4 regions of the Lysinibacillus sp. FSL M8-0337 genome follow, and region 3 is predicted to be linked to each of the others. Evidence: riboswitches for the same ligand, from Rfam matches in the RefSeq annotation. Region 3 holds a riboswitch; each other region holds the start of a gene.
What was found. A riboswitch is a leader RNA that binds a small molecule or an ion and turns the genes downstream of it on or off. The one in region 3 is predicted to bind thiamine pyrophosphate.
Positions count from the first base shown of each region.

Region 1 (8,271 bases), 630 kb from region 3:
CAGCTTCTAAGTATGGCTGAAACGAAAAGGATGTATCATTAATATTGGAAATCAACTGGATAACGTTGTTAACGTTAGAATTATAATAGTAATTATTATATATGTAAGCAGTCTTGGCATGTGCCGAATGATCAGCAGCTGAGGCAGACGTTATAGGTGTTGAATAGATAAGTGAAGGTACTGCTACTAGTGCAAGCAAGGCTAGGTTTCTTTTGTGTTTCATATGGGCAAACCTCCTATATTTTATACCTAATTTTATCATAGCTTAAGGATTTTATATGCATATTTTAGCTGAATAGGTAAAAAGGTCCGATGTTTTTTTAAGCTCAATACGTCTTATTTACGACAAATATGATTGTAAACAACTGTATTAATTGAAAACTTTACGTTGCTTGGTAAATTCAGTGAAACTTTTATTGTTATACTACCAATGATACATTATGATTATTTTATAAAAATGGAGGTGTTTGTAATGAAAAAATCCAAAAGTATTGCATTAAAGCTCACTTCTTTAATTTTAGGTGTATTTTTAGTATTATTTGTTGCTTATACATTGGTAACTAGCGCTACTCTGCATACTCAAAGTGTTGATGATTCAGAGAAGGCAACGCTGCAAAATGCGGAGTTATCTGCTGCAAAAATGAGCGAACGGTTTAAAAAAGCTAATGATACATTACAAACAACAAAACGTATTGTTGAAGCAATGGAAAAAAATGATGCGCTTTCGACAGAAAGTGTAATGGATATACTGAATACGAATTTAACGAATAATGATGATTTACTTGGTGTAGGGGCCGTTATAGAAAATGGTGCAGTAAAAGTTGGACCAACTACTGATACGGCATTAATTGATGTGAAAAATCGCTTTATCCCTTATCTAACTAAAGATGGCAACCAAATCAATACAGACCCTATAGAAGGAATTGACGATCCGAAAGCCGAAGATGCTTGGTATCGGATTCCAAAAGGAGAAGGGCGTGCTGTATTAACAGAGCCATATGATTATAATGTGAACGGTAAAACTATCTCGATGACGACTATTTCTGTGCCACTGTATAACGCTTCAGGTACATATTTTGGCGTGTTAACGGCAGACTTATCTATCGACTTTTTAAAGGAGTTAGCTGACTCTATTCAGCCTGATGGTGGTTATGCAGGCATTATTACAGATCAAGGTATGTTAACAGTCAATAGTATTAATGAAAAGCTAGATGGGACGAATATGCAGGATGCAGTTGATTGGGCAAGCATTAGACAATCTATGGATGAAGGAAAACCGGACAGTCTTTATGTAGACTCTAAGCAGCTTGGGGAAAAATCATTTAATGCTTTTGCTCCAATGATGTTAGAAAATATTGATGAGGTATGGTCAGTGCAATTAGTTTTACCTAATTCCAAAATATTAGAAACGTATAATAAAATCCTTGTTTTCACGATTGTATCAGCAATTATTATGGTAATTTTAATGGCCGCTGCTAGTGCAATGTTTATATATAAGCAGTTGAAGCCTTTAAAGGTTTTACGTACATCTATTGAAACAGCAGCAGAAGGCGATTTAACGAAAAAGATAGATGATAAATTTATAAAATCCGATGAAATTGGCGCTGTTGCATTAGCTTATAATAATATGCTGGATAAGACGAATGATGCCATACATACGGTATTAAATTCTTCAACATTGCTCAATCAATCATCGGACCATGTTCATGAAGCCTTTAATGAAATTGTAGCATCAAGTCAGGAAGTATCTGTCGCAATTAACGAAATAGCGCAAGGTGCATCAAAACAATCAGAGGATACAGAAGAAACGAATTATCGAATGATTGACTTATCTGACCAAATTGACGCCATTACAAGGCTGTCAAAGCAAATGGACGAGCTGTCAATCAAAACACAAACTTCTACAGAACAGGGCATGAAAGAAGTGGAAAGTTTACGTGACCGAAATGCGGAAACGAATGAAATGAATGGACGTATCCAACGTCAAATGGAATCTTTGTCTAGCAATATTAACAATATCAATCAAATTATTGCATCTATTCAAGGAATAACAGAGCAAACGAATCTATTAGCACTGAATGCAAGTATAGAAGCTGCTCGAGCGGGAGAACATGGGAAAGGCTTTGCAGTAGTAGCAGAGGAAGTGCGTAAACTGGCAGAGCAGTCTAAAAACGAAACAGAAGTCATTAAACAAACGGTCTCTAGCATCCTAGCAGATTCAAAGCAAACGGTATCCGTTATTGCTTCCAATGCAAGCTTAATGCAAGCGCAAAATGAATCGGTACAAAATACAGAGTTAGCTTTTAAAGATAATAACGAGCTATCTCAATCAATTGCAACAGCAATTAACGAACTACTGTCAGAGCTTTCACAAATGTTGGAGCAAAAAGACCAAGCCATTACGGCGATTCAAAGTATTTCCGCTGTTTCAGAGGAAACTGCTGCTTCAGCAGAACAGGTGAGTGCATCAGCCGCAGACCAACAAGCAGAAATGGAAAAAGTCGCAGAATCTATCAACAACATGAACCAAATTTCTAAAGAACTCCAAGAGGTCGTGAATCGATTTAAACTTGCTAAATAAAGCGAGATGGAGATACCCGCGAAGCAGGGAGATTTCCCCGCGAAGCAAGGAGGTTTCCCCGCGAAGCAGAGCAAAAACCTACAAACAAAAAAAAGAGCTGTCCTAGCAAGGGACAGTCCTTTTTTTATGTAAACTTATACTAGCGGCGGAGCATTGACCCATGTTGTGAACAGTTTTACTATAGAAAGAGATGAAAGGGGGTCACCTCCATGATGTATCTCGGTATGATTTTCTTTAAAATAGTTGCCCCTATTTTAGTGTTGCTTGTACTTGGTGCATTTTTACAAAAGAAATTTTCTTTTAATTTGAAAGCATTATCTCAGCTTATTACGTATTGTTTTATGCCAGCTGCTGTATTTGTGAATTTATATGAAACAAGTGTGGAGTTATCAGTGCTAGGGGAAGTGGCATTATTTATTGTGCTCTTTATCGGCAGTCAAATGGTGCTTAGTCATTTTTTAGCGAAGGGGCTTGGACTAGCGAAAACAGAGACGGCAGTTTTTAAAAATAGTGTTGTCCTTATTAACTCTGGCAACTATGGTATTCCAGTAGCACAAATGATTTTCGCAACGCAGCCAATTGGGGTTGCAATTCAAGTGATTCTCGTTATTTTTCAAAATATGACGACTTATACATATGGTTTATATAATTTAATCTCGTCGACTAAATCAGGGATGGCAATCATAAAGGACTTCCTGAAAATGCCCATTATTCATGCCCTTATAATAGGTGTGGCAATGAATTTCTTTAATATTGGCATTCCACAATTTATCCGTATTCCTATTGACCACGTAGCAGATGGCTTTATTGCCGTAGCTCTTATTACACTGGGTGCTCAACTATCACAGCTTGAAATCAAATCCATGTTTAATAAAACGGTGTTTGTTAGCTGCATTACACGTCTAGTAGTAGGTCCAGCCGTTGCATTGCTTATTATTTTTGTCCTCGGTTTAGATGGTGTTGTCGCCCAGTCACTTTTCATTGCAAGTGCTTTTCCGACCTCACGTAATAGCTCAAGCTTGGCATTAGAATATGATGTTGAGTCGGCAACTGCTGCGCAAACGGTCCTTTTTTCAACAATTGTTAGCTGTCTTACAGTAACAATTGTCATTTATCTAGCAGAACTGCTATTTACGTAATTACTCGAGGATAATAGCAAGATAAATCTAATTATAACTTCCATCTATTAGAAAAATCTGTTACACTATCATCAAACTTAATAGCTATAACTAGGGGAGTCCGATGAGTCGGGCTGAGAGGGAAACGCATAGAGGTTTCTTGACCCTTTGGACCTGATCTGGCTCATACCAGCGTGGGAAAGTTAATGAATATCGCACTCCTTGAATTTTTTGCGATAAATAAACCTTACATGTACAGCCGGATCCAATTTTTTTGGATTCGGCTTTTTATTTGTAATGCTACCTATTGGCGTGAGCTAGATTCGGTCCTTTTTAAACATTTATGGAAAAGGGAGCGGAATACTATATGACAACAGTTAGCGAAAAGAACATTATCATTATGACAAGTTTTGACGGAAGTAAAAAAGTATATGTAGAAGGAACACGCCCAGATATTTTAGTACCGATGCGTGAAATTCAGCTAAGCCCAACAACGGGTAGTTTTGGAGAAGAGGATAATGCACCAGTGCGTGTTTATGATACGAGCGGTCCTTATACGGACCCAACTTACAAAGTGGATATTACAAAAGGTTTACCTGCATTGCGTAGTGCGTGGATAAAAGAACGTGGAGATGTAGAGGAGTACGAAGGGCGGACGATTAAACCAGAGGATAATGGCTTCCGCAAAGCAGACGACCCTCGTATGAAGGAAAACGTTTTTCCGGAGCTTTCCCGAAAACCATTACGTGCAAAAAAAGGTCGCAACGTGACACAACTGCATTATGCAAGACAAGGGATTATTACCCCGGAAATGGAATTTGTAGCGATTCGTGAACATGTTGAACCAGAATTTGTACGTGCAGAAATTGCTGCAGGACGTGCCATTATGCCATCCAATATTAATCATCCAGAAGCAGAGCCGATGATTATTGGCCGAAACTTTCATGTCAAAATTAATGCCAATATTGGTAATTCGGCTGTTTCTTCCTCTATAGCAGAGGAAGTTGAAAAAATGACATGGGCTACACGATGGGGCGCAGATAATATAATGGATCTATCTACTGGCAAGCATATTCATACAACCCGCGAATGGATTATTCGTAATGCGGCTGTACCTGTAGGAACTGTGCCGATTTATCAGGCACTTGAAAAGGTCAATGGTGTAGCGGAGGATTTAACATGGGAAGTGTATCGTGATACGTTGATCGAGCAAGCGGAACAAGGGGTGGATTACTTTACGATTCATGCAGGCGTGTTGCTTCGTTATGTACCACTCACAGCTAATCGCGTAACGGGCATTGTGTCGCGTGGTGGTTCGATTATGGCGCAATGGTGTCTGTTCCATCACCAAGAAAACTTCTTATATACCCATTTTGAAGAAATTTGTGAAATTATGAAAATGTATGATGTTGCTTTTTCATTAGGGGATGGTTTACGCCCAGGCTCAATTGCAGATGCCAATGATGAAGCACAGTTTGCGGAGCTTGATACGTTAGGAGAGCTAACACAAATTGCATGGAAGCACGATGTACAAGTAATGGTAGAGGGACCTGGGCATGTACCGATGCATCTCATTAAGGAAAATATGGACAAACAATTGGAAGTTTGCAAAGAAGCACCTTTTTACACATTGGGGCCTCTTACAACAGATATCGCGCCAGGCTATGACCATATTACATCTGCCATTGGCGCAGCAATGATTGGCTGGTTTGGCACAGCGATGCTATGCTATGTGACACCGAAAGAACACCTAGGTTTACCGAATCGAGAAGATGTTCGTGTAGGGGTCATTACCTATAAAATTGCGGCACATGCTGCTGATTTGGCGAAAGGGCACCCTGGAGCACAACAAAGAGATGATGCGCTATCCAAAGCGCGATTTGAGTTCCGCTGGCGCGATCAGTTTAACTTATCACTAGACCCAGAACGAGCAGTAGAATATCACGATGAAACATTACCTGCAGAGGGAGCAAAAACAGCCCATTTCTGCTCAATGTGTGGCCCTAAGTTTTGCAGTATGAGAATTTCTCAAGATATTCGTAACTATGCTAAAGAAAAAGATTTAAATACGACAGAAGCTATCCATCAAGGAATGAAGGAAAAGGCTCAAGAGTTTAAAGAAGCTGGTAGCCGCTTGTATCAGTAACAAAAGAAATAACCGATAAACCGTGGACAACATCTGATTCACCATATTAGCAAAAAGTGTTAGATTGACTGCAATCAATCTAACACTTTTTTGTCTTAGCTTTTTAGACTTTAAATTTATTTATATGTTCTTGAAGGGTGGTAGCCCCATCGTTTAAAGATTGTACAACAGCGTTCATTTCTTGGATGGTGGATGTTTGTTCTTCAATTGCGCTTGCAATTGTTTCGGATTGTTCTGCCACATTTTTTGCCACCGCGGACATCTCATTGACAGATGCAGCAACTTCTTCAGTGCTTGCAGAAATTTGTTGAGTAGAAGCAGAAACGTCTTCTATTTCGGATGCCATATCTTCAATTGCACCCATAATGCCATTAAAGGCGTCTTGCGCATGTTGAATGTAAGAAACACCTTCATCAATATTTTGTACTGTAACGCTCACCGCTTTTTCGACTTCCAATGTATTTTGCTGAATATCATTAATTAAGTTAATGATTCGGTTGGCTGATATTTTGGATTCCTCCGCTAATTTACGTACTTCATCTGCAACGACGGCAAATCCTTGCCCATGTTCGCCAGCACGCACTGCTTCGATGGCAGCATTCAAAGCCAGCAGGTTGGTCTGATCGGTAATTTCAGTAATGACTTTCGTTATATTTTCAATTTCAGTCGATTGCGTACTTAGCTGTTTAATAAGCGCATTTGTCTTATCTGAAGATTGTTGTATAACCATCATTTGATTTTCGGTCTTTTGCAACATCTTTTCACCATTAGTAGCAACGCTTTGTGTATCAAGTGCTTTCGTATGAAGCATCTGTGTGGCTTCAGCGATGCGTTGGACTCCACGTGCAGTTTCATCCATAGCCATAGCAGTTTCTTGCCCTGTCATGACAGCCTGACTACCGCCTTGGGCCATTATTTCTATGCATTTAGCAACATCAGTTGAAGAAGAAGTAACGTCGTCAGTGCTTGCGGCTAATTCTCCTGCACTTGTAGTAGTATGTTCTACATTTATCGCTATATTGTCAATGAGAGAGCGCAAATTTGCTTTCATTACATTAAATGAATCGGCTAACTTTCGAATCTCATCTTTTGTCTTTACTTTCACATCCTCTTGACGTAAATCACCGGTAGCAATGATATTTGCTGCCTTAGCTAGGCGATTGACAGGCTTTGTAATAATCCTTGTCATAATGAAGGCGATGAGAAAGGCTAAACTTGTGGAAAAAGCAGCGAGAATTAAGATAATCAATGAGCTTATAGTTTCTACTTTTGACGACTCGGCACGTGCTAACTGTACTTGTCTTTCCTCGTAAAATGCAATTTCATGTGCGGCTTGTTGAATTGCAGCAGCAGCAGGGCGTGCTTTTGTTCGAAGAATGTCAATGGCAGGTTGTAAATTATCGGGACTGTATGTATTAATAATCTCCAGTGCTGCTTTTTCAAAAATCGCTTGATTGGCTTTAATAACTTCCATTTGCTTTTGTGTCGTTTCGGAAGTGAATAAGCTATCTAGCTCTTCCACCTTGTCTTGAATCACCTTTTCTTGTTCCTCGAGGTTTTTAATGGTTGCTTCATTAGGTTCAAGAATATATGAACGAAGATAGTTGCTCTGCATTGAAGAGGCAATGACAATTTTATCGACTTGAATAAGCTTATAAACACGGTTTTCAAATAAGTCTTTATTTAAATTATTAATGTGATTCAGTTGGTAGTAAGCGATTGAGGAAATAGTTAGTAATAAAAGAATGATTGTACTAAATCCAATATATAGTTTCATTCGAATCGACATCTTTTTTCCTCCATTCCAGTTTTGTAATAGTTGTCACGTATCAATGCCCAAAAAATTTTAGCGACATTAGGAATAAGAACAGTACAAAGTTGTGGAATTTTCATATAAATGGTATACAAGAACACCTATATGACGATGAGAGATATACATAGTAAAAGGAAACAATAAAAAATTGAATTCCACTGCATATTATTTTTTCAGTGAGTGGGGGAGTTACCTTTAAGTCAGTTGAGGCAGCTTGCGCCAATCTACTGAATAGTAAACGGTAATGATAGTCTAAGTGACAGATGCGAAAGCTTTAGAACGAAGGAAGATTGAAATATGTACGATAGTCTTCCAATGTAGCTACTAGTTATAAAGCTTATTGGGACTAGCAAAATAACGAAGTAAAAATGACAAAAGGCATCGAGAAATGCGCATTCTCGCTACCTTTTGTCTACTTGCCAATGACAGCAAGTTTATTGGATATCAATATAGGGGAATATTAGATGTTTGCTACTTGTTTTACTTCTTTTTTTACATACGGATTTGAGAGATCCATGCCTTCTAATGATAGACCCATTGCTTTCGCTACACCCTCACCATATGCAGGGTCAGCTAAATAGCAGTGTAAGATGTGGCGACGTTTGATGAACTC
Region 1 is NZ_CP151996.1:200,545-208,815, forward strand. Features, by position in the region: gene MKY08_RS00930 (hypothetical protein) at 1-223, opposite strand, end outside; gene MKY08_RS00935 (methyl-accepting chemotaxis protein) at 473-2,581, shown strand; gene MKY08_RS00940 (AEC family transporter) at 2,791-3,720, shown strand; TPP riboswitch at 3,803-3,917, shown strand; gene thiC (phosphomethylpyrimidine synthase ThiC) at 4,067-5,845, shown strand; gene MKY08_RS00950 (methyl-accepting chemotaxis protein) at 5,949-7,634, opposite strand; gene MKY08_RS00955 (catalase) at 8,119-8,271, opposite strand, start outside.
Region 1: another riboswitch for thiamine pyrophosphate. It lies ahead of thiC (phosphomethylpyrimidine synthase ThiC); the one in region 3 lies ahead of thiW (energy coupling factor transporter S component ThiW).

Region 2 (8,271 bases), 1.5 Mb from region 3:
AAACAATTACCAAATAAAAGATGGTCTATTAAAACAAGAATATAGTTGTAGGCATGATAAAATAAAAGAAAAGAAAAACAGGAGGTGCATAGACAATGAAAATATTCCATACAGCCGATTGGCATTTAGGAAAACTTGTACAAGGTATCTATATGACCGAGGATCAGCGTTATATTTTACAGCAATTTTTGCAAGCGATTGAAGAAGAACAACCCGATGCAATTATTGTAGCAGGCGATTTATATGATCGTTCAATGCCACCTGTAGAGGCCGTTAACTTATTAAACGATGTTTTCGCAGAAATTGTACTTGAAAAGAAAATTCCGGTGTTAGCAGTTGCCGGAAATCATGACAGTGCAGGACGATTAAATTTTGGTAGTCGTTTAATGCGGGATAGTGGGTTACATATCGTAGGGCAATTCACAAAAGAACATTCACCAATCGTCCTAACAGATGAATTCGGTGAGGTGCATTTTCACCTAGTGCCATATGCAGAACCAGCCTCCGTACGCACGATTTTAGAAGATGATACGATTCAGTCACATCAAGATGCAATGCAAAAAATCATCGCCCATATTAAGCAAACGATGGATACAACAAAGCGTCATATTTTTATTGGACATGCTTTTGTGACGAAATATGGCTTTGAAGAAGAAAATACAAGTGATTCGGAACGACCGCTATCCATCGGTGGGTCAGATTGCGTGGACGCTGCCTTATTTGAACATTTCAACTATACGGCACTCGGCCATTTGCATAAAGCCCACTTTGTACTGAATAACACAATTCGCTATGCAGGTTCACCGTTGAAATATTCGTTGTCGGAACATTTACATGAGAAAGGCTTTTTAATTGTAGAGCTAGATGCTAATGGACATGTAGAGGTGAACAAACGCAAGCTTGTGCCAAGACGTGATCTACGAGTGGTAGAAGGCTTCATGGATGATTTATTAAAACTACCACCATGTGATGATTATGTCTTTGTGCGTTTAACAGACACGACACCTGTAGCCTCACCGATGGAGCGAATCCGTACCGTTTTTCCACATGCAATGCATATTGAACGTAAAGCATCACGAATACAAGTAGCCCAAGAAATACAAGCTGTTGAAACGGAAAAAGTAGAGGATATTGACTTGTTTCGTGGATTTTATGCAGACGTTTTGGGCGATCAACCTGATCCAGAAACCGAGCGCTTGTTTTTAGAAATGCTACAAGAATTATTAGATGAGGAACGGGAGGCAGTTCGATGAAACCACTCAAGTTAACGATTACTGCTTTCGGTCCATATAAACATACAGAAGTGATTGACTTCCAACAGCTTGGAGAGTACCGTTTATTTGCTATTTCAGGCAAAACAGGCGCTGGGAAAACGACGATTTTTGATGCGATTTGTTATGCGCTGTATGGTGCAGGAAGCGGTGAAGATCGTCAGGATACAGCTATGCTTCGGAGCGGCTTTGCTGCGGATGATGTTTACACCGCAGTAGAATTGGTTTTTGAAATGCGCGGTAAAGTGTATCACATTTTACGCCAGCCGGGTCATATTAAAGCAAAAAATAAAAGTGTCACAGGAAGAAAAGTTGAATTAGCAGAAATAAAAGATGGTAAATTTGACTTTAGTATAGTGGAGAAGCAGCAAACAAATGAAGTAGATAAAAAACTGCTTGAAATTATAGGGCTAACAAAAGATCAGTTTAGTCAAATTGTGATGTTGCCCCAAGGGGAATTTCGCAAATTATTAACTTCTGATTCCTCCAATAAAGAAGTCATTTTACGTAAAATTTTTAAAACAGATCGTTTTAGCGCAATGACTAAAAAACTAGATATCAAAAGGAAAGAAGCCGAAAAGGATGTCGAGCGTGCCCAGCAATTGAAAGAACATTTACTTGGACAAATTGCAGGTGCATTACCACAGCGGTCATCAACATTATTTACTTGTATTAGCAATAATACGGATAATATGCACCAACTAAAAAATGCCCTTGAAGAAGAGCAATTCTTTTATAATGCTAGTATCCAAACGGAACAGTTACGCTATGAAGAAGCCTATGCGCATCATCAAAAAGAACAAGAATATTACAGTATGGCAAAAGCTCTGAACGAGCAGTTCGAGCAACAGGAGCAACGACAAGCCCGTTTGCAAATGCTGTTACAACAACAACATTTATATACAGCCAAGGAACAGGAAATACAATTAGCTGAACAAGCGGAGCGTCTTCTTACTTTTGAACAACAGTGTGTAGAATTACGGACAGAGCAAAATCATAAGGAACAACTTTATCAGCAAGCTACAATAAATCATCAAAACGCTTTGGCACAACTAGCAATAGCCCAGCAATTATTTTCAGAGGAAGAAGCGAAAGAACCAGCGCGTCAGCAAATATTGCAACAAGAAATGCAGCTATTAGCGCTGTTACCGAAGTTTGAGGCATTTGAGCATAATCAGCAACAACTAGAAATAACGCAACAACTTGTTGAAAATGCTAAACGTGCAGTAGCAGATAATCTAAACATTTTAGAAAAAGAGCAAACCCAACTTCAAGAGTTAACAACTACCATTGAGCAATATGAAAAACAAATGGAGCCCTATGCAGGTTATTTAGAACAACTTCCTAAGCTTAAAGAACAAGTGACATTATTAGCTCAATTGGAAAAATATGAGCAAGCGAGTGAGCTAGCTGAGCAAGCACTTCAAAGGGCGCAACAGCTCTTTCAAGAAAGTAACAAAGCACTACAGACTAAGGAACAACAATGGATTACCAGTCAGGCAAGTATTTTAGCAGCCAAGTTAAAGGATGGCGATGCTTGTCCAGTTTGTGGCAGTACAACACACCACTTAACACATAGTGAGCCACTAGCGGTCGTGGATGAAGTGGAGCTGGAAACAATCCGCGCGACAGCTCATGCAAATGAGAGAAATTATTATGAAAAAGAAGCGACAGTCAAAACAACAAAACAATTGCTTCAAGAGGTGGCTGAACAGGTAGAAGCTAGCCATATATCACTAGCTGATCGAGTAGAACTTACAACTTCATTACAATTCATTGAGCAACAAGTTACTGTCTTAAAAATCGTTAACGATCAACTATCTATCGCACGGACTAAGCTAAAAGAGCAACTGGCAAGAAATGAACAATTGCAACACAAACAAGTCCAGTTAGAGCACTATTTTGCTGAGCAGTCGAAAGAATTAATTAAACAGCAAGCAATTGTGGAAGAACAACAAAAATACATTCCTGAACATGTAAAGTCATTGCAACAATTAAAGCAAACAATGGAAGATATAAAATCGCAAAAGAATGCATTACAAGCAGCATGGAATGCAAGTCAGCATAATCTACAAGCAACAAAAGAAGCGTCACATAAGGCAGCTATAGCAGAAGAACTGGCGAAAAAAGCATATGAGGAATTGCAAAACAAACTGAATGAAAAACGAGAACAATTTGTCACAAACATGAACAATGTTGGTTTTACAACATATGAAGCATATGCGGCGGCAAAGCGAAGTATTGTACAAATCGAGGAATTACGTAAAGCGTGCCGTGATTACGCTTTACAACAGCATTCTTTACAGCAACAAATCTTAGATGGAGCACAACATCTTGAAGGAAAAGAGAAGCAAAATTTAACGATATTAGAAGACAAGCTTGAGATGCTGCGAGCTACATCTGAAGAGGCATTTAAAATATTACAACAGACGAAAAATTATGCAACTGCATGTGCTGACTTTATTGTTAAAGTTGATGAAACAGCGAGGGAAATACGGATACTCGAAAAAGAAGCAGGTCGTGTAAAAGAACTTTACACCGTGTTGAATGGGCAAAATCCAAAAAAACTGTCATTTGAGCGTTACATTCAAATCAATTATTTAGATAAGATTACAGCAGCAGCCAATCTTCGTTTATTCCATTTATCAAATGGACAGTTTGAATTGCGGCGCTCTGATCGCTTGGAGAAGCATGCCAAGCAAAGTGGGTTAGGGTTAGATGTGTATGATGCTTATACGGACCAATTAAGAGATGTAAAAACATTATCTGGTGGGGAGAAGTTTAATGCGTCATTAAGTCTTGCATTAGGTATGGCAGATGTTATTCAAAGCTTCCAAGGGAATATTCAAATTGAAACGATGTTTATCGACGAGGGCTTTGGCTCTTTAGATGAGGAAGCGTTAAATAAAGCAATTGATACGTTAATTGATTTACAAGATTCAGGAAGAATGATTGGTGTTATTTCACATGTCGCCGAGTTAAAAGCCGCAATGCCAGCTGTTTTACATGTTGAAAAAACGTTAAGTGGGCATAGTACAACGCACTTTGAAGTAAAGTAGTGCCAGTCACCCAAACAATTCTAAATAAAAACCCACTTGCACTCTATGGTGTAAGTGGGTTTTGTGTGCCAGTCACTCAAACAATTAAAAGAAGTCATTGCGCTTATTTTCTACGTGTTGATACGTAGGGTGTTGTCCCTTTTTTTGCAGCAACTACTTTTTTGACAATAGGAATGACAATAGGTGCAAATTTTATAGCGGTTTTCACTACTTTGGATACTTTCATGAATATGACATCTCCTTCGTACTAAATTTTAACGTATAACTCGTACAGCTTGCACAATATTCCAAATAACAATACCTAATGATACGAGTAAATAAATTGCAAATGAAGCAAACCAAATGATAATAAATGTATTCCCATTTGAAGAAGGATCAAACGTGTTCAATGACATTGTAGAAAATATAAAGATAGAAAAGAAAATGATACCCAAGACTAACGGAATTAAGTGAGAAATAAGTGCCCGAATGGAATGTCTTTTGACTTCACTATCTTTTGAAACAAAGTAAACGATTAATGGAACGACAAATGGTGCAATAAAAATACTGAGATAACTAAACGCAGATAAAACTTTTTGATTCTCCATAATTGTTCCTCCCTTTTTAATATTTACGCATAGAAAGCGTAAAAGTTTCAAAAAAAATAATTGAGGAAAAGGTTGTAATCGCAAAGGTGGTTGCGTACAATGAGTGTGTTCAATAAAAATGAGATGTAACGACCACAAGGGGAGCTGATGATGTCAGCTGAGACTGGGCACGTAATGCCTTTACTCTTTGAACCTGTAAGTTAACACTTGCGTAGGGATGTGGATAGAAACCGACACTTTTACGATGTGAGGCTCTGTCCTGGCATCGTTTTTTTATGCCGGATTGAGATGCATATCCAAATAATTGTTTTCTATTCCTGCTCTTGTATCCTACATCGGAACAAAGGAGAGAATAATAGTATGGACAAAAAAAGATTACTCATGCTGGTGGAGATTGCAATTTTCGCAGCGGTAGGACTTGTGCTCGATCAAGTTTCCTTTAAAGTATGGGCACAAGGCGGCTCGGTAAGCTTAGTCATGATACCAATAATTTTAATGGCGTTTCGTTGGGGGTTCTTGTCAGGGCTTACAACAGGTCTATTGATTGGTGTGATGCAAACAATGTTTGGTGCTTATATTGTGCACTGGCTTCAAGGATTACTAGATTACGGGGTAGCCTTTACTGTAGTAGGTTTAGCGGCAATCGTTCGTGAACCTGTATTAAAAGCCGCAACAGCACTCAACAAAAAGAAAATGGCTCTGTACATAGTGATTGGTACGGTGCTAGCTGGTTTTTTACGCTATCTTGCACACACAATTGCAGGTGCAGTATTCTTTGCGGAGTATGCGGGCGATCAAAATGCATGGATTTATTCAATTATCTATAATGGAACATATATGTTACCAGCAACTATTTTAACCGCTATTGTCGGTGTTCTATTATTTACAGCGGCGCCACAATTAATGCAACGAAAATTATAAATGAATGGAAATGAGGCTTGGACATAACTAAAAAAATTTAAGAAACAGACGAAAGGTGTTCATAATTTTTTGCTATATGGAGAACTTAGCTATTCTTGCTTTTGCAATAAAAAAAATTAGAAGTGTTCACTAGTTGTTGGTAGCGAAGACGGTGACTCCTGCTCAGAACAGCACACAATGTAAGACACGGGCATTCCGCGCGTTAGCGAGGGTTGCGGCTTACGGTGTGCCCGCGGAAAGCAACGCCGTAGCGGACAACAACGGAATAGCAAAAAAGTGTTAGATTGATTGCAGTCAATCTAACACTTTTTCTCTTTTGTCTCAGCCACATTTTTTTATAATGAGAACTACCGTTTTAACTGTAGATAGCGCGTTAGAGAAAGGCGGTTTTAAGGTCTAAAGACTGTTAAAATCGTCTGTTTTTTCTATGAGGAGCACTATTGAAATCCTATTGGCATAGAATAATTAAAGCTTTTGGCGTTATGCACATAAAAAGTTATGTTATATTAAAGAGTAGATATTAGATGAAAGGGACGTTAAAAATGATTGTAAAAACCCAAGAAGAAATTGAAGCCTTTAAAAAAATTGGTCGCATTTGTGCGGAAATTCGTGAGGCGATGAAAGCAGCTACAAAACCTGGTGTGACAACACTTGAATTAGATGAAATTGCAGGACGCATGTTTGCTGAAGCAGGAGCTATTTCAGGTCCTAAGGGAGAGTATGATTTCCCAGGTTACACTTGTATTAGTGTCAATGAAGAAGTTGCCCATGGTATCCCAGGACAACGTATTATTAAAGAGGGGGATATTGTTAATATTGATGTATCCGGCTCTTTAAATGGTTACTTTGCAGATACAGGTATTTCTTTTGTAGTAGGGGAAGGTTATGAGGATAAAGAAAAACTTTGTCGCGTAGCAAAAAGCGCGTTTGATCGTGCAATGACAAAAGTAAAAGCTGGTTCGAAATTAAACCAAATTGGGAAAGCGGTAGAGCGTGAGGCTTATGCCAATGACTTAACAGTTATTATGAACTTAACGGGTCATGGATTAGGTCGTTCATTACATGATGAGCCAAACCACATTTTAAACTATTACGATGCGTGGGATTCAACAATTATGAAAGAGGGCATGGTGTTAGCTGTGGAGCCGTTTATTTCAGCAAAAGCAGAGCATATCGTTGAAGCTGGCGATGGCTGGACATTTATTACGCCTGACAAATCTTTAGTTGCCCAAATTGAGCATTCGATTATTGTAACAAAAGACAAACCAATCATTTTAACTTCATTAGATGAGCAATAAGACGAAATAAAAAACCTGCTTACCGATTTATTTTTGGTAAGCAGGTTTTTTTTTGACGAATAGAATACCAACAACAAGCACACCACATAAAAATAAGGCTGCGGTCGTCACAAGCAACTCGTCAAGATGATTATGAAATGCAATGCCAATGAATGCCCAGATAAAAACGCTAGGATAGACAATATCAAAATGATGATAACGTATATGTAAGGCGATTACGACACCAATTGTCAGTAAAATAACTGCCCAAAGTGGATTGCTAAGACCGAAGCCATTCCATTCATATGAAGTTAACGTAAAACTCGTATTTGTCATCAATAAAAATGTAGACCAAGCAAAGTAAAGTGAAATCGGTAGGCGGCCAGATAATGCATTATTGGAATGTGAGTACGTATTGTAAAGGAAAAATAAGTATAGTACTAACATTACTGTACAGATGAAAAATACTATGAATAATTCATAATGCCAAAATAAAATAGAAATCGCTTGTAATATACATACATTGCTAAAGAGAACAGTCTGTTTTATAGTTGTCTTTTTAAAATTCATAACTAACCAATAAGCGAGCAAAATGTAAATGACTATCCATATCATATAACTAATATTAATAGGTGCAAACATTACGGGAAAACGATTTGAGATTTCTAACGAAGATTGACCATTTATTTTTATAAAATAGGATGAAAAGGTTAGGATGAGTGAGACAATATACGTTATTGTCATTAAAATAAACTTAGGCAAGGTTTCCTCTCCCTTCGTGTTAAATTGTATAGGGAAAAGACAAATAAGTATAGGACTGTCACAGAATATCTATTTTATTATAGCGGAAAATCCTTACAATGTATCAAGTGAATTTGTTGAAATTATCTACAATTTACCATTTGGATATGCATCCAAATACTTCTTTAGTACAATAGAAATATCCAATTTGAAGGAGTGGAATTTTAATGACTCAAAATCTAAAAAATCTTGACCTATCGATTGAACTAGATAAAAAAATGTATAAAAAGAAATTAAAAGTACTTCAATATGAAATGTTAAATGCACAGCAATTTTTACTAAATAATAAAATCGGCCTTATTCTAGTATTTGAAGGAATGGATGCTGCTGGTAAGGGAGGCGCCATTAAACGTCT
Region 2 is NZ_CP151996.1:3,916,204-3,924,474, reverse strand. Features, by position in the region: gene MKY08_RS19180 (exonuclease SbcCD subunit D) at 96-1,253, shown strand; gene MKY08_RS19175 (SMC family ATPase) at 1,250-4,330, shown strand; gene MKY08_RS19170 (hypothetical protein) at 4,434-4,556, opposite strand; gene MKY08_RS19165 (DUF4870 domain-containing protein) at 4,585-4,917, opposite strand; TPP riboswitch at 5,045-5,152, shown strand; gene thiT (energy-coupled thiamine transporter ThiT) at 5,278-5,838, shown strand; gene map (type I methionyl aminopeptidase) at 6,381-7,136, shown strand; gene MKY08_RS19150 (hypothetical protein) at 7,164-7,877, opposite strand; gene MKY08_RS19145 (polyphosphate kinase) at 8,084-8,271, shown strand, end outside.
Region 2: another riboswitch for thiamine pyrophosphate. It lies ahead of thiT (energy-coupled thiamine transporter ThiT); the one in region 3 lies ahead of thiW (energy coupling factor transporter S component ThiW).

Region 3 (8,271 bases):
CATCTAAATGTTTTTGAAAATGTAGCATTTGGATTACGTATCAAAAAACTTCCTGAAAACAACATTAAAGAACGTGTCGGAGAAGCGCTAAAATTTGTCAACTTAGCCGGCTATGGCAATCGAGAAATTTCTGAAATGTCAGGTGGTCAGCGTCAACGTGTTGCGATTGCACGAGCTATTGTTAATGATCCAGAAGTTATTTTACTCGACGAGCCCCTTTCCGCGCTTGATTTAAAACTTCGTACAGAAATGCAGTATGAACTACGTGAATTACAACAACGACTTGGTAAAACATTTGTATTTGTGACACACGACCAAGAAGAGGCACTTGCCATGAGTGATGAAATATTTGTATTAAGCGAAGGGCAAATTCAACAATCAGGTACACCAGTAGATATTTATGATGAACCCATTAACCGTTTTGTTGCCGACTTTATCGGAGAATCCAATATTGTTAACGGCGTGATGATAGAAGATTTTAAAGTGGAGTTTGCTGGGAAAGTGTTTGAATGTGTTGACCAAGGAATGAAACCAAATGAAAAAATCGATATTGTTATTCGTCCAGAAGATTTGGAAATTACAACAGTCGACAAAGGAAAACTAATTGTTAAAGTTGATACACAATTATTCCGTGGAGTCCATTATGAGCTCTCCACTTACGATAAAGCTGGTAATGAGTGGCTTGTCCATTCATTGAAGAAAGCTGAAGTAGGGACAGAAATAGGTTTAGACTTTGATCCAGAAGCCATTCATGTAATGCGCCTAAATGAAACTGAGGAAGAGTTCGATAAACGTCTAGAATCCTATGGAGATGACGAAGATGCAAACTAAAACTTCGAAATCAACGTTATTTCCATACGTTTTATGGATTGCACTATTTGTTATTGCGCCGATTGCCCTCGTTGTTTACTACTCCCTACTAGATTTACATGGCAATTTTACGCTCAATAACTACAAAGCATTTTTTACATCTGTCTATTTAAAAATGACCCTTAGTTCGTTTTGGTATGCGTTTTTAATCACATTCTTTACATTGCTGATTTCATACCCAACAGCTTATTTTTTAACGAAGACCAAACACAAACAGCTATGGCTATTGCTAATTATTATTCCTTCGTGGATTAATCTCTTGTTAAAAACATATGCGTTTATAGGGATATTCGGTTTATATGGTCCTATCAATGCAGCCATTGAAGTATTTGGCTTCGATCCGAAGCAAATGCTATTTACTGATATGAGCTTTGTCTTCGTATCCGTTTATATTTTTATACCCTTTATGATTTTACCAATTTTCAACTCGTTGGATCGTCTTAACCCAACTCTTGTCTATGCAGCGCGTGACTTAGGCGCTTCTGCCTTTACAACATTCCGTCGCGTTGTACTGCCACTAACAATGGATGGCGTTAAATCAGGAATTCAAGTTGTTTTCATCCCTGCTTTATCACTTTTCATGATTACGCGCTTAATTGCAGGAAACCGCGTTATTACGCTCGGTACAGCAATAGAGCAACAATTCCTTGTAACGCAAAATTGGGGCATGGGTTCAACAATTGCCGTATTTTTAATTTTATTTATGGTAATCATCATGTTCATTACAGGTCAAAAGGATAAAGGAGGTCGCGTGCGATGAGCAAACTGTCAACATCTGCAAAAGTGTATTTAGCGATTGTTTTTATCGTCCTGTATGCTCCTATTTTTTACTTAGTCTTTTACTCATTCAATAGTGGGGATTCCATGACAAACTTCCAATCCTTCACATTGGATCATTATAAAGCGGTATTCGAGGATTCTCGATTACTCGTTATTTTAATCAATACGGTGATTGTGGCTTTGCTTTCTGCACTAATTTCCACAATTATTGGCACACTTGGCGCAATCGGTATCGTTACAGTAAAAGATTCGAAAATGCGCAATACCCTGCTTTCCTTAAATAATGTATTAATCGTTAGTCCAGATGTTATTATCGGTGCAAGCTTTTTAATTTTATTTACAATGGTGGGCATTAAACTAGGCTTCGCTTCAGTATTATTAGCCCATGTCGCGTTTAGTGTGCCTATTGTCGTACTGATGGTTTTACCGAAATTATTAGAGATGAATAAATCATTAATTGATGCGGCTTTAGATCTTGGCGCCACGAAAAAAGATGTTATGATGCGCGTTATTTTACCGTATATCCAACCAGGGATTTTTGCTGGTTTCTTTCTCGCTTTAACGTATTCACTAGATGACTTTGCTGTAACATTTTTCGTGACAGGAAATGGCTTTAGTACTTTATCTGTTGAAATTTACTCGATGGCACGTGCTGGTATTTCTCTTACAGTGAACGCCATTTCTGGTTTAGTATTCTTCGTTACAATTTTAGTAGTAGTCGGCTATTATTTCTTCACTAGTCGTACAAGTAAAAGAACGGAGGGACAACAATGAAGTCTTTAATTCAAGCTACCATCGCCATACTTGTCGTCTCCGCCCTGTTAATGTACGCGGCTGATGCAATGAGTGCTACCGGTGGTAAAAGCGGAAAAGATACATTAACTATTTTTAACTGGGGCGAATATATAGATCCCGATTTGCTAAAGCAATTTGAAAAAGAAACGGGCATCCATGTCATTTACGAAACATTTGACTCCAATGAGGCTATGATGACGAAAATTAAACAAGGTGGGACAGCGTACGATATTGCAGTACCATCTGAATACATGATTGAAAAGATGAAGGAAGAACATTTATTACTTCCTTTAGATAAAACAAAGATCCCGAACTTTAAAAATATCGACCCTTACTTTTTAGATTTGCCATTTGATGATAACAATAAATACTCTGTTCCTTATTTTTGGGGCACAGTTGGCATTGTCTATAATCCGGATTTAGTCGGTGACTTAGATTTCTCTTCATGGCAAGACTTATGGGATCCTTCTTTAAAACGTAAAGTCTTTTTAGTAGACGGTGCACGTGAAGTCATTGGTATGGGTTTGAACAGTCTTGGACACTCCCTGAACTCGTTAGACGACCAAGAGCTACGTCAGGCTACAGACAAACTGATTACACTCGCACCAAACGTCAAAGCGATTATTGGTGATGAAATTACACCGCTCATGATTAATAACGAAGCAGCCATCGCACTCACTTGGTCTGGTCAAGCCGCAGATATGCTATCAGAAAATGAAGATTTAGACTTTGCTGTGCCAGAAGAAGGTTCGAACTTGTGGTTTGATAATATGGTGATCCCGAAAACTTCGAAAAATATTGATGGCGCACATGCTTTCATTAACTTTATGTTAAATGCCGAATCTGGAGCTCAAAATGCTGATTATGTAGGCTACTCTACGCCAAATACTGCGGCAATGAGCTTAATGGATAAAGAAGTTATTGCTGATGAGCGCTTCTACCCTTCAGAAGAACAACGCAAAACGTTAGAAGTCTATAAAAACCTAGGACCCGATTATTTAGGGAAATACAATGAATTATTTTTAGAATTTAAAATGAGTATTCGATAAATACGAAATAGAAGAAGTGTTAGATTGAGTGCCATCAATCTAACACTTTTTTGATGGACTGTTGATGTCTGCTACGGCAGTTAGTGGCGATTTATGGGGGGTTAGTAGCGATACTTATTTTCTTTGTGGCGATTCATGGCTGTTTAGTGGCGATTTTCTTAATTCTGTCGCCTTGTATCGATAATCACACCAGCCACCTACGACTATAATCTGATAGCCAAGCATTATTTCTTTATGATAGACTTTAGTAATGTTTTAATAGTAAATAAAGGGGGGTATTCGATGACCCAGCAGAAGTCTAATAAGGCCGCGTTGTATATTTTAATGTTTAATATGTTTATCGCAATGGGGAGTATTGGGATTATTATTCCTGTTATGCCAGAGTATTTAAAAATATTTGGAGCAGCAGGACAAGTTCTTGGTATGCTAATTGCAACGTTCGCCTTAGCACAATTCGTATTTTCTCCAATTGCTGGGAATCTTTCGGATCGATATGGTCGAAAAAATTTGATTATCTTTGGTCTGATTGTAACCGGCCTTGGGCAAATTTCATTTGGATTATCTACAGATGTATGGATGCTTTTTGTTGCCCGTTTCTTAGGTGGTTTAGGTTCAGCCTTTGTTGCACCGCCTATTATGGCGTTTGTGGCAGATGTCACAACATATGAAGAACGAGGAAAAGGAATGGGCATGTTAGGTGCTGCCATGTCTCTTGGTTTTATGATTGGACCAGGTATTGGCGGGTTTCTATCGAAAGTTAGCTTGCATTTTCCATTCTTTACGGCTGGTGGAGCGGCTATTATTGCTTCTATTTTATCATTGTATTTACTGCCTTCTACAAAGCCCACTGCAGCACAGAAAGCTCAAAAACAAGAAAATCTTGCAAAACAGATGGTACGTTCAGTCAAAATGCCATACTTTGTCATGCTTATTATTATGCTAGTATTCTCGTTTGGAATCGCAAATTTCCAAACAACATTATCATTATTTGTAACAGACAAGTTTAATTACACGCCTGCCGATATTGCTATCTTGCTGACTGTAGGTGGTGCATTTGGTGTTATTGTTCAAATGTTTGTCATTACACCACTCTTTAAACGTTTTGGCGAAATGAAAGTTGTGTTAGTCAATTTATTTATTGCAGCTGTATCGATTTATGCCATATTATTTGTATCTGGCTTTGCACTTATATTAATTGTCGCAACGATTTTCTCAACAGCTACTACACTGATTCGCCCTGCCGTTAACACGTTAATTTCTAAACTGGCCGAAAATGAACAAGGCTTTGCCGCTGGTCTTAATAATGCGTATATGAGCCTTGGCAATATGATTGGACCGGCACTAGCAGGCATTCTTTTTGATTGGAATATGAATAGCCCTTATATTTTTGGGGCAATTATTTTAATGGCCTGCTTCTTCCTAGCACTTATTTGGACATTAAAAAAGGCGCCACATCTAATGCAACCTGAATCAAAATAGAGTGAAATAACATTGACTAATATAGGTGTTAGTTATACCATTTATTAGTAATAATTGAATATCATTTTTACCACTAGGGGAGTCTTTACAAGGCTGAGACGTATATGGTCATATACGGACCCTTTGAACCTGATCTAGTTCACACTAGCGGAGGGAAGTGGCGACTCTTGCTTATTGTCATTATCACATACAAGACCGCTTCCTTTTGTTTAGAGGAAGCGGTCTTTTTGTCATTCATATGTAATTTCATGTTTTATTAATAAAGGAGGAACTACTTATGTCTATTTATAAACTAACTATCATGGCTTTATTGGTCGCTATTGCTGTAGCAGGCTCCATTTTTGTCTCGATTCCAACTGGGATTGCTCGTGCCTATCCTGTACAACATGCCATTAACGTCATCGGTGCCATTTTACTAGGGCCTGTGCCTACCATTATCGTTGCTTTGTTAACAGCCATTATTCGCATACTAACAGGCACGGGCTCTCTTTTAGCGATCCCCGGAAGTGTCATCGGTGCAGCGTGTGCTGCTTTTGCTTATAAATATAGCGGCAAAAAATGGCTAGCAGGAGTTGGTGAAGTATTCGGCACAGGTATCCTTGCTTCACTATTCGCTGTACCTTATGCGCAATTATTTATGGGAACATCAGTAGCTGCATTATTTTTTATGCCCGCCTTTTTCACATCTAGTTTGATTGGGGCATGTCTCGGCATTATCATCGCGAGCAGTCTTCGGAAAACTGCACCGTCTATTCTTATTACTAAGTAGCTATGTTCATACAAAAACGATGGCACATGCTTTTTTCGCAATGTGCCATCGTTCTATTAAGAGCGTTTTTTCATGCCTTTTAATAACTGCGCAACATTGGTGTTTTCCACCTGCACGGCTGTTTCTTCTATAGGCTTTCCTTTTTGTTTGCGGCTTGTTATAAAGCGCCAACCAAAACGTCGAATCGTAATATCCAAGAAGAATAGCAACATCCCTGCTAATAGTAGCCATGTGGCAATATTTTGGCGCTCTGCTCCTTTGTTTGTGAATTCACGGAACACTTCTTGTGGTTCTTTCAATATTGAACCACCTGTTAGCTTTGTTAGTTGCTCTACAATGGTTTCATTCACAGGACGTAATGCATATTCCGCGCTGTAAGGTACACTAAGACCTGCTTGGTAAATGGCCTGCTCTTCATCAGCGATGCGGAAAAAAATCAAACCTGGCTTCGCTTGGACAACCGCACGTACTTGCGAGGCAGATAGCGTTTCAAGCTGTATATCAAGCTCCTCACCAGCTTCATCGACAGCAACAATGTCTAAAAATGCTGCTTCATTTGTCGGATCGGTAATAATAAATGAACCATCTGTATCAAGACGTACATCATAGGCCACATCATTATAACTTGGTAGCATTTGCGATATAATGGTTTGCCAAAATGTTCCCCATTCCTGCCATCTTGCCCAGTCACCAGCCCATTTCCCTGTTGAATCGGATGTGAAAGCAAATGTTTTACCAAGTCCGTATTGCCATTGTGCTAATACCGGGTCTTCTTTCTCACTTTCTGCTATAACAGCGGCTCCCTGCTTCGCTGTTGTACCAATGTAGGCATTCATTTGTGGTACACCATTCGCAAATAATGCATTCCAGCCAGATGCATTGTAGATTGTCGGATAAAAAGGATTGTCTTCTATATACGTACGTGAAATCATTGCTGTCTCACGTGATAAAATCGAAGGAATTGTCTGTTCATCGATGACATCATAGAAACGACCACTGCCCATTTCACTTAACGATTGTAGTAGATTGCCATCAGCATCTTGTCCAATCGCCACGGTTGACAGTGTAATTCCTTGTTCTTTCCCCGTTTCAATTAAATCCTCATAATTGCCAGCTTGTGATTGACCATCTGTAAGTAAAATAATATGTTTCCTTTGCAACTTTAAATCAGCTAAACTATCATAGGCTGCAGCCAATGAACTATAAATTTCCGTACCTCCACCAGGAGTAACCGATAAAATCGTATCGACGGCTTCTTCTTTATTGCCTAATGGTCCAGTTTCGATGATTTCCCAAGGGCGATCATCAAAGGCGATAAATCCTAGCGTATCTTCATCTCGTAGCATTTCAACGGATCGAGCCGCCGCTTCTTTGGCAAGCTCTAGCTTAGAGCCATACATACTTCCTGAACGGTCGAGTACAATGACAAGCCCTAAAGATGGCAATTGTTCTTTGCCTTTTATCTCCATCTCAACAGGTAATAATGTTTCAATCGGTGTTTTAAAATAACCACCCAAGCCGAAGCTATTTTCACCGCCGACCATCGTAAAGCCAACACCAAAGTTTTTGACTGCCTGTTCAATAACGCTCATCTTCGCCTCTCCAACTAAGTGTCCAGGTACATTATCAAAAATAATCGCGTTATATTGCAAATAGCTAGACAGTTCGTTTGGTAAGCTTGCTGCATCCACAACATCATAGGAAATAGAATTCGGTCCTAGAGCTGCAGCAATTGGTGATGTCGTATCGTAACCATTGACAATAAGTAAATGCGGCTCGCTTTGTACCATCGTCACACTTGTTAATTTATTATTTTCAAAAATGGCATCCTGTCCAACTTGCACGAGCGCCTCATATTTCACAAGCCCCTCTGCAGTTGCTGTATGTTTATAAGTAAAAACATTGGCACCTTGAGCAAGTTCCACAGACTCACGATGAATAAGTTCGTCATTTTCATACAGTAATAATTCACCTTGCCCTGCCGCTGTGGCATTGACTTCCGTCACAAGCTGTTGCTGTTCACCTACGTAAGCTATTTGTGGGGTAACAAAGCTTTTCAATGATACATCATTCGTCACACTTTGATGGAACGGCACGACATCTACACTAATATTGGAGCCTTTTAGCTTCGTGGCAAATTCTAACGCATTGCCTTGTGTTTCATTGGCATCTGTTAGTAATACAAGTCTAGTTGCCTTTTTCGGATCAACAATACCTGTTGCAAGCTGAAGACTTTGCTCTATATTTGTTTGGTCTGTTCCCTTAACCTCAGTAAATTTCGGAACATCTTTTAAGGATTTTGATAAAATCGCTTCCGTTTGGAGAGTTGATGAAAATGAGTAAATCCCTGCAAGTTGATCTTCCTTTTTCGATTTCAAACTTTCCTCTATAAAACTAACGATTTCTGCCTCTGTACGATTCATCGAAGCAGAGCGGTCAACTAAATATAAAACTTGCTCGTCCTTTACTGGTAATAACAGATAAGGTGCTGCCAATGCAAAGACTAAACAGACGATGGCTATTACTCGA
Region 3 is NZ_CP151996.1:827,705-835,975, reverse strand. Features, by position in the region: gene MKY08_RS03750 (ABC transporter ATP-binding protein) at 1-831, shown strand, start outside; gene MKY08_RS03745 (ABC transporter permease) at 821-1,630, shown strand; gene MKY08_RS03740 (ABC transporter permease) at 1,627-2,424, shown strand; gene MKY08_RS03735 (ABC transporter substrate-binding protein) at 2,421-3,494, shown strand; gene MKY08_RS03730 (MFS transporter) at 3,777-4,973, shown strand; TPP riboswitch at 5,039-5,146, shown strand; gene thiW (energy coupling factor transporter S component ThiW) at 5,251-5,742, shown strand; gene MKY08_RS03720 (VWA domain-containing protein) at 5,799-8,271, opposite strand, start outside.

Region 4 (8,271 bases), 2.0 Mb from region 3:
AACTACGTACAGCGTTAGCACATTTTGGTGATATGGTGCATATCATCTCTACTCCAGCGTGTGCAGCTCATATTTTATCGTTTAGTGTACGTGATATAAAAGGTGAGGTACTTATCAATGCTTTGCAAAAACATGGCGTGATTGTTTCGACTTCCAGTGCTTGTTCTTCCAAACAAACAAAGACAAGCCATGTTGTCGAAGCCTTAAATATTGATGAACATTTTAAAAAAGGTGTTATTCGTATTAGTTTTGGTGCACATGTAACATCAGACGATATAGCACAATTAATACAAGTTATCAATACAGTATTGAAGGAACTTAAAGGAGAACGATTATGATGATTTGGAAAGAAATTTTAATTCGTTATGGCGAACTATCGACAAAAGGACGTAATAAAATGGATTTTATCCGTCGTTTACGTGAAAATATTCGCTATGCATTTGCAGATTTAGGCCATTTACACATTCGCACAGAACGCGACCGAATGTTTATTGCCATTGAAGATGAGGCACAAATGAATGTTTTATTAGCAGGCTTACCGAAAATTTTTGGGATTCAATCATTTAGCCCAGTTGCTGCCTGTGAAAAAGATATGGATGCCATGAAACAACTTGCGATTACGATTATGGATACATTTAAAGATCAACAGCTAACATTTAAAGTTGAAGTGAAACGTACAGATAAAACATTCCCATTAGATTCTCACAGCATTCAGCGTGAAATTGGTGGGTATGTTTTACCGCAATATCAAAACTTATCAGTAAAAGTGAAACATCCAGATGTAGAATTACGAGTAGAGGTGCGCCACGATTCTACCTATATGATGGCGCAAGTGATTCCAGGCGCAGGTGGTATGCCAGTTGGCTCAAACGGCAAATCATTATTAATGCTGTCAGGCGGTATTGATAGTCCTGTTGCTGGGTATTTAATGATGAAACGTGGTGTACGTTTAGAAGCAATTCATTTCTTTAGCCCACCATATACAAGTCAAAATTCATTGGAAAAAGTAAAAGTGCTTGCAAATGAACTAACAAAATTTGGTGCAAGTATTCGCCTGCATGTTATTCCGTTTACAGAAATCCAAGTCCTTATTAAAGACAAAGTGCCGTCCAATGTGTCAATGACAACGACACGTCGCATGATGTTAAAGGTTGCAGATAAAGTGCGTGAGGAAATTAATGCACTTGCCATTGTTACAGGTGAAAGTCTTGGACAAGTAGCAAGCCAGACGCTAGAAAGTTTAACTGCGATTAATGCTGTAACGAATACACCAATTTTACGTCCGCTTATTTCTAATGATAAATTAGAAATTATTGATATTGCTGAAAAAATCGGCACATATGAAACGTCAATTCAGCCATTTGAGGATTGCTGTACAATTTTTACCCCAGCTAGTCCGAAAACAAAGCCAAAGCTTGAAAAAGTAGAGCATTATGAAAGCTTTTCTGATTTTGATGAACTAATCGAACGTGCTGTGAAAAACCGTGAAGTGTACATTTTCCCGAAAAAAGAACAGCCTACAGATAAATTTGCAGATCTTTTATAAAAAATTTATGGATTTAAACTAAAAAAATGTTCTTTTCTTATAAAGACCAATAACGACATTATAATAAGAAGGAAACCGTCTCAAATTTGTAATTTGGGACGGTTTTTTTATGTTTTCTAGTCTTTTTCCTTTAGAGTTACATTTTACCTATAAAATTTTCGTATTAAAAATCGAATATCGCACATTCTATATTCACAAGGAGGTGAGAGACATGACAAACAACAACAGTTCAAACAAGCTTGCAGTACCTGGTGTACAACAAGCACTTGATCAAATGAAATACGAAATTGCACAAGAATTTGGTGTTCAATTAGGAGCTGACGCATCAGCTCGTGCTAACGGTTCCGTTGGTGGTGAAATCACTAAACGTCTTGTACAAATGGCAGAATCTCAATTAAAAGGTATGCCAAAACAATAATTGCAGAAAACGCATTTATTGAACTTAAAACCAGTGACCGTAAAAGGCACTGGTTTTAGTTTGTTTATTTTTACTTTTTTTATGACTGCGTAACTCGAATAATTCAATCAATACGATTTAAAGGTCTCTACGGTTTGGTGAATATTATGACTATCACAAATAGCGGAAATAACTGCTACACCGTCTGCACCAGCTTTGAATACTGTTTCTGCATTCTGACAGTTAATGCCACCAATTGCTACAATCGGCAACTCGGGATAATGACGACGTGCTTGTTGTAAAAATTCAGTACCACTTGGCGCTTTGGCATCATTTTTAGAAGTGGTAGCAAAAATGGGACCAATACCTACATAATCTGCTCCATTTTCTATAGCGATGTGTAATTCATCCGCTGTATGAACCGAAACACCAAGTATTATTTCCGCACCAATTTTTTCTCGTACTAATGAGATGGGAAAATCATCTTGTCCAATATGAATACCGTCTGCCTTGAGTTTTAAAGCAAGCTCAATATCATCATTTACGATAAATGGAACATTGTAGTGACGACATCGTTTTTGGCATTGACGGGCAAAATGTTCATAATCTTCATTTGTCAGTGCATCTATTCCTTTTTCTCGGAATTGGAACATCGTAATGCCAGCTTGCAATGCTTCCTCTAGTATTGCTAATGGTTGTTTGATTTTGGCATTCGCTGTGCCCATTATAAAATAAAGCTGCAAATCACTGCGTTTCACCTATGATCACCTCGCAACTTTCTTTGAATTTTTGGTAAGCAAAATGATTGGTTGGTCCATTGCCATGACCAATTGATAAGTTATGAGTAATGGCTAATTGAATGAATTTCTTAGCCTCAATAATGGCTTGCTCTATCGGCATTTGACGGCCGATAAAAGCTGTTAATGCGGCAGAAAATGTACACCCTGTCCCGTGTGTATTTTTCGTCGCAATTCGACTAGTCTGCATTGAGAATGATTTGCCATCTTTAAAAAACACATAATCTACAGCAAAATCTTCGTTCGCTAGATGACCACCTTTGATAATCACGCATTGAACACCTAGCTGTAATAACGATTGCGCCGCAAGTCGAATGTCAGACACGGTTTCGATTTTTCTTGCAGTTAATGTTTCAGCTTCTGGTATATTCGGCGTTACAATCGTGGCAAGTGGTAATAAATTGTTTCTTAATGCCTCAACAGCCTCTTGTTGTAATAAAGTTTCACCGCCCTTTGCAATCATGACAGGATCAACAATAAGAGGGATGGTTAAATTCGTCATAGCTAGCGCAATTGTACGAATAATATCAGAGGAAAAAAGCATGCCAGTCTTAATGGCACTAATTGGAAAATCCTCTAAGAGAGCATGAAATTGTTTATTTATAAAGGCTTGTTCAATTGGTAGCACATCCATGACACCTTGTGTGTTTTGGGCAGTTAAAGCTGTAATTACGGACGTTCCGAATACATCTAATTCTTGAAATGTTTTTAAATCCGCTTGGATACCTGCACCGCCACCGCTATCAGAGCCCGCTATTGTTGTAACAATGTGCATTAACTATCACCATCCTGAGATAAACGATGCAATTCATTTAAGACAGCTACTGCGAAATCTCCATTATAAGGAGCAGCTGAATGAGCATTTTCAGCAATTTTTTTATAGCTCGTTAATGTATCACATAATTGGGAAAAAGGCTCATTACCCGCAATATAAGCAGCACAACAAATGGCACTTAATAAACAGCCAGTACCTGTCACTTCTGTCATTCGAGTATGACCACCAACAATCCATTGCGCAAGGTTCCCATCGGTTATGAAATCTTTTTCACCCGTTACAATCACGATGCAATTATATTTTTTTGCTATTTCTTTTGCTTTATCCTCAACAGAAATGGAACCAGTACCACTATCAACGCCTTTTTGTTGCCATTGTACATTAGCAATCGCGGCAAGTTCGCCAACATTACAGCGGATAACAGCAAAATGAATTGTGTCTAATAACTGTAGTACCGTTTGTTTGCGGTATGCTGTAGCGCCAGCGGCTACTGGGTCCAAAATTACTGGTACACCAAGGGCATTCGCTTTTTTTCCTGCAAGTAACATCGACTCTTTTGTGCGTGTAGTAAGCGTTCCTATATTTACCAATAACGCTGATGCGATGGATACCATTTCTTCGACTTCCTGCGGATCATCCGCCATTACCGGTGATGCACCAATGGCTAGTAAGCCATTTGCTTGAAAATTTGCCACTACATAATTGGTTATGCAGTGAATCAACGGTTGTTTTTTACGAATCGTTTGAAAAATCATTGTAGTCCTCCTCTTTTGGTGGACGTAAGCATGCAAAAAAAGCTCTTTTCGTTCGGGCACAAGGCACACGTAAAAAGAGCTTTTCATCAATAATAAGATGTGTATTGCTCCCTACGTCAGTATTAACTAACAGGTTCAAAGGGTCAGGTTTTACCTTCTCAACTCACTAGAGTCCCCCTGCAATCATGAAAATTTTAGTTGACCAAAATGTAACATACCTTTTCGTAGTATTCAATAGCATTTTATCATTATTTGGAAAGCAGTGACTGATGCCATATACTAAACCATGATAATTGTCATGACTTTTTTAAAATAGGGTCCTTCCATTGAAAATCGTAAAAAATGAGTTTTATAATGAACCTAGTATTAAGGAGGAAGTTATGATGAAAAGACAGGATTTAATTGCACCAGAATGGTATAACATTGTGGAGGAAATTGAAAAGTACGCTCAAGATCCATCTAAAAATGCATTAATTGTTTATAATGACAACGAAGAAATTCAATATATTACATACGCAAATTTACTGGAAAAGGCGAATCAGGCTGCCCATGTATTTACTTCGCAGGGATTAACGAAGGGCGATGTGCTATTAGTGATGGTTCCAAGATCTGTCGAAGCTTATATTGTTTACATTGCGGCACTGAAAGCGGGTTTAACTATTATCCCTAGCTCTGAAATGTTACGTACAAAGGATATTGAATATCGTATTACACATGCCAATGCCAAAGGTATTATCGCCTATGAGCCATATATTGAGCAATTTGACGACGTAACAAATTTAAAAGGGATTATGCAATTCGTTATTGGTCACGCACATGCACCATGGCAACCATTGCTTGAAAAAATGAAGGAGCATCCTACAAATTATCTAAACCCTACACCGACAAAAAGTACAGATAATGCCTTTTTAGCTTATACAAGTGGAACAACAGGGAATCCTAAGGCAGCTGTTCATACACATAGCTGGGGTTATGCGCATTTACGTACGACAGCACCGAATTGGTTAGGCGTACAAGAAAATGATATAGTTTGGGCTACTGCTGCACCTGGTTGGCAAAAGTGGATTTGGAGTCCGTTCCTAGCAACGTTAGGTAGCGGAGCAACAGCATTTGTCTATAAAGGAAAATTTGATGCTTCTACTTACTTGTCATTGCTAGAAAAATTTAAAGTGAATGTGTTATGTTGTACCCCAACAGAATATCGCTTTATGGCCACACTTAACAATTTACAGGACTATAATTTAAGTGCCATCCGTCAAGCTGTATCAGCGGGTGAACCGTTAAATAGTGAAGTCGTTAAAGTGTTTTCAAAAACTTTTAATATTCAAGTGCGTGATGGCTATGGCCAAACAGAAAATACATTGCTTGTTGGGACACTGGTTGGCATGGATGCTCGCGTTGGCTCTATGGGTAAACCGACACCAGGCAATACAGTCGAAATTATTGATGATTTTGGAAATCCTGTTGCGGATGGCGTTGTTGGAGATATTGCTGTCCATCGTCAAACACCTGCACTGTTTAAAAAGTATTTCAAAGACCCAGAACGCACTAGCATGCAATTCCGTGGAGATTGGTATATTACCGGTGACCGAGCATATAAAGATGCAGATGGCTATTTTTGGTTTGAGGGACGTGGTGATGATGTCATTATTTCGTCAGGCTATACAATTGGGCCATTTGAAGTGGAAGATGCCTTAATGAAGCACCCTACTGTCAAAGAAGCTGCTGTTGTGGCAAGCCCTGATGAAGTAAGAGGAAATATAGTGAAAGCCTTTATCGTCTTGCGTGAAGGAGTGACAGGTGATGATACGCTTATTCAAAAGCTACAAAACCATGTGAAGCTGATGACAGCACCCTATAAATATCCACGGGCAATTGAATTTGTTGAAGCATTACCAAAGACTGCATCTGGAAAAATCCGACGTGTCGAATTACGACAACAAGAAAAAGCCCATTACACACACCAATAATTATTTCCTAGGAAATAATGTCGAAAAATCAAAGTTCATGCTTTATGATGAACTTTTGATTTTTTTGTACTCTCCCTATTTTGTTTATGGCAAATTCATAAACATGAGAAAAACTTTTACATAAAAATTACTTAAAAGTGAAACGTTTTGGACATTTAGACGTATAACGTGAAGAGGAGGCGATTATATGAATACAAAAAGGTGGATAGCCTTAGCAGTTGCAGCTGTATTATTAGTGTTTTCATTAGGACTTAACACGATTATGGCGATTTTTAAATCAGATTTCTTTAGTAATTTTGATAGCGTAATGGCTGGCAAAAATTTAGATGTATACGAAACGGTTATTGAAGGTGAAGATTATACAAAACGTATCGCATATTTGAAAGTGGATGGGACGATTCAAGATGTTGGGTCGAATACATTATGGCAATCCGTTGCTTACGATCACCAGTTTTTCTTAAATCAATTGGATAATATTTTAGCTGATGATACAGTACAGGGAATTGTACTAAGTGTGAATACTCCAGGTGGTGGAGTAAAGGAATCGGCAGAAATTTATAAGAAATTGTTAGAAATTAAAGAAGAGCGTCAAATTCCTATCTATGTGTCAATGGATTCTATGGCAGCGTCGGGTGGTTACTACATTTCAGCACCAGCAGATAAAATTTATGCACATCGTGATACAATAACAGGTTCTATTGGTGTCATTATGCAATCTATTAATTATCAGGAATTAGCCGAAAAAGTGGGCGTGAAATTTGAAACGTTTAAATCAGGGCAACATAAAGATATGCTAAGCCCTACACGTGAAATTACTGCAGAAGAACGTGCTATGATGCAAGATATGATTAATGAATCATATGAAGAGTTCGTTGATATAGTTGAAAAAGGGCGCAATATGTCTGAAGCGGATGTCAAAAAGGTAGCTGATGGTCGAATTCTTGGTGGTACAAAGGCACTTGAAGCAGGCTTAATTGACGAAATAGGCGATGAGCAAGCGGCAATTGCAGCTTTACGACAAGATTTTGGATTAGAGGATGCTGTTCTTTTCGAATACTCGTATAATCAAGGAGGCTTACCGTCATTAATTGGCATGAAAGTTGGTTCACTATTTGGTCCTTCGGCTGAAGAAAAAATGTTGATGAAAATTATGACGGAATATAAGGCACCAAAAATGATGTATTTATATGGTGAATACTAAGGAGGGCATACCATGACAAACAATGATTTCGTTTTGCAAGGGGCACCCTCGATAAGCCAAGAATTACTAGATAAAACAGTGACGCCTACAGTGATGACAAACTATCAATTGAAGACCGCAGGATTTTGGGTACGTTTTTGGGCATTTGTCCTAGATGGATTAGTTATTTCTGCTATTATAGGAATTGCTGTTAATCCAATATTTTACTTAATGGACTGGTCATTATCAGAATCGGTATGGTATGCACCTATCTCAATTATTTCAGCTGTTCTTTATTATTGTTACTTTGTCTTGATGACGAAATTTTTCGGGCAAACTTTAGGGAAAATGGCATTGGGGTTACGCGTTGTATCGCTGAAACAGGATAAACTACAATGGTCAGATGTGCTGTTCAGAGAATGGATTGGTCGCTTAATCAGTAATATCTTTACGCCGCTGTATATTTTAGTTGCTATTTTACCGGACAATCAAGGTATACATGATTACTTTGCTGAGACTACGGTTGTTCATGAAAAAGTGTATATAGCAAAAGAGACTGTGCAAGCAACGGTACAAACGCCAGCAACTATTCAGGAAGCCGCTAAAGAACCTGAAAAGTTGGAGGAAAAACCTGAGGAATGATCAGCAGGTAAAACACAACTTTAAGTGACTTTTAAATTTTTAATTTGTAAAGTGTTAGATGATTACAGTCATCTAACATTTTTTAGTAATTATCTTCAAAAATGTGTGTGAACAGTGTAAATAGGAGTGGTAGCTGACAAGCCATCACATTAATTGCATGAAGATAAGCTGTCCTAGTTGCAATTATTTCCCTACATTTAGTAAGATTA
Region 4 is NZ_CP151996.1:3,378,067-3,386,337, reverse strand. Features, by position in the region: gene MKY08_RS16390 (cysteine desulfurase family protein) at 1-338, shown strand, start outside; gene thiI (tRNA uracil 4-sulfurtransferase ThiI) at 338-1,546, shown strand; gene MKY08_RS16380 (alpha/beta-type small acid-soluble spore protein) at 1,758-1,964, shown strand; gene thiE (thiamine phosphate synthase) at 2,072-2,701, opposite strand; gene thiD (bifunctional hydroxymethylpyrimidine kinase/phosphomethylpyrimidine kinase) at 2,688-3,515, opposite strand; gene thiM (hydroxyethylthiazole kinase) at 3,515-4,270, opposite strand; TPP riboswitch at 4,362-4,459, opposite strand; gene MKY08_RS16360 (acyl--CoA ligase) at 4,654-6,240, shown strand; gene sppA (signal peptide peptidase SppA) at 6,428-7,441, shown strand; gene MKY08_RS16350 (RDD family protein) at 7,454-8,062, shown strand.
Region 4: another riboswitch for thiamine pyrophosphate. It lies ahead of thiM (hydroxyethylthiazole kinase); the one in region 3 lies ahead of thiW (energy coupling factor transporter S component ThiW).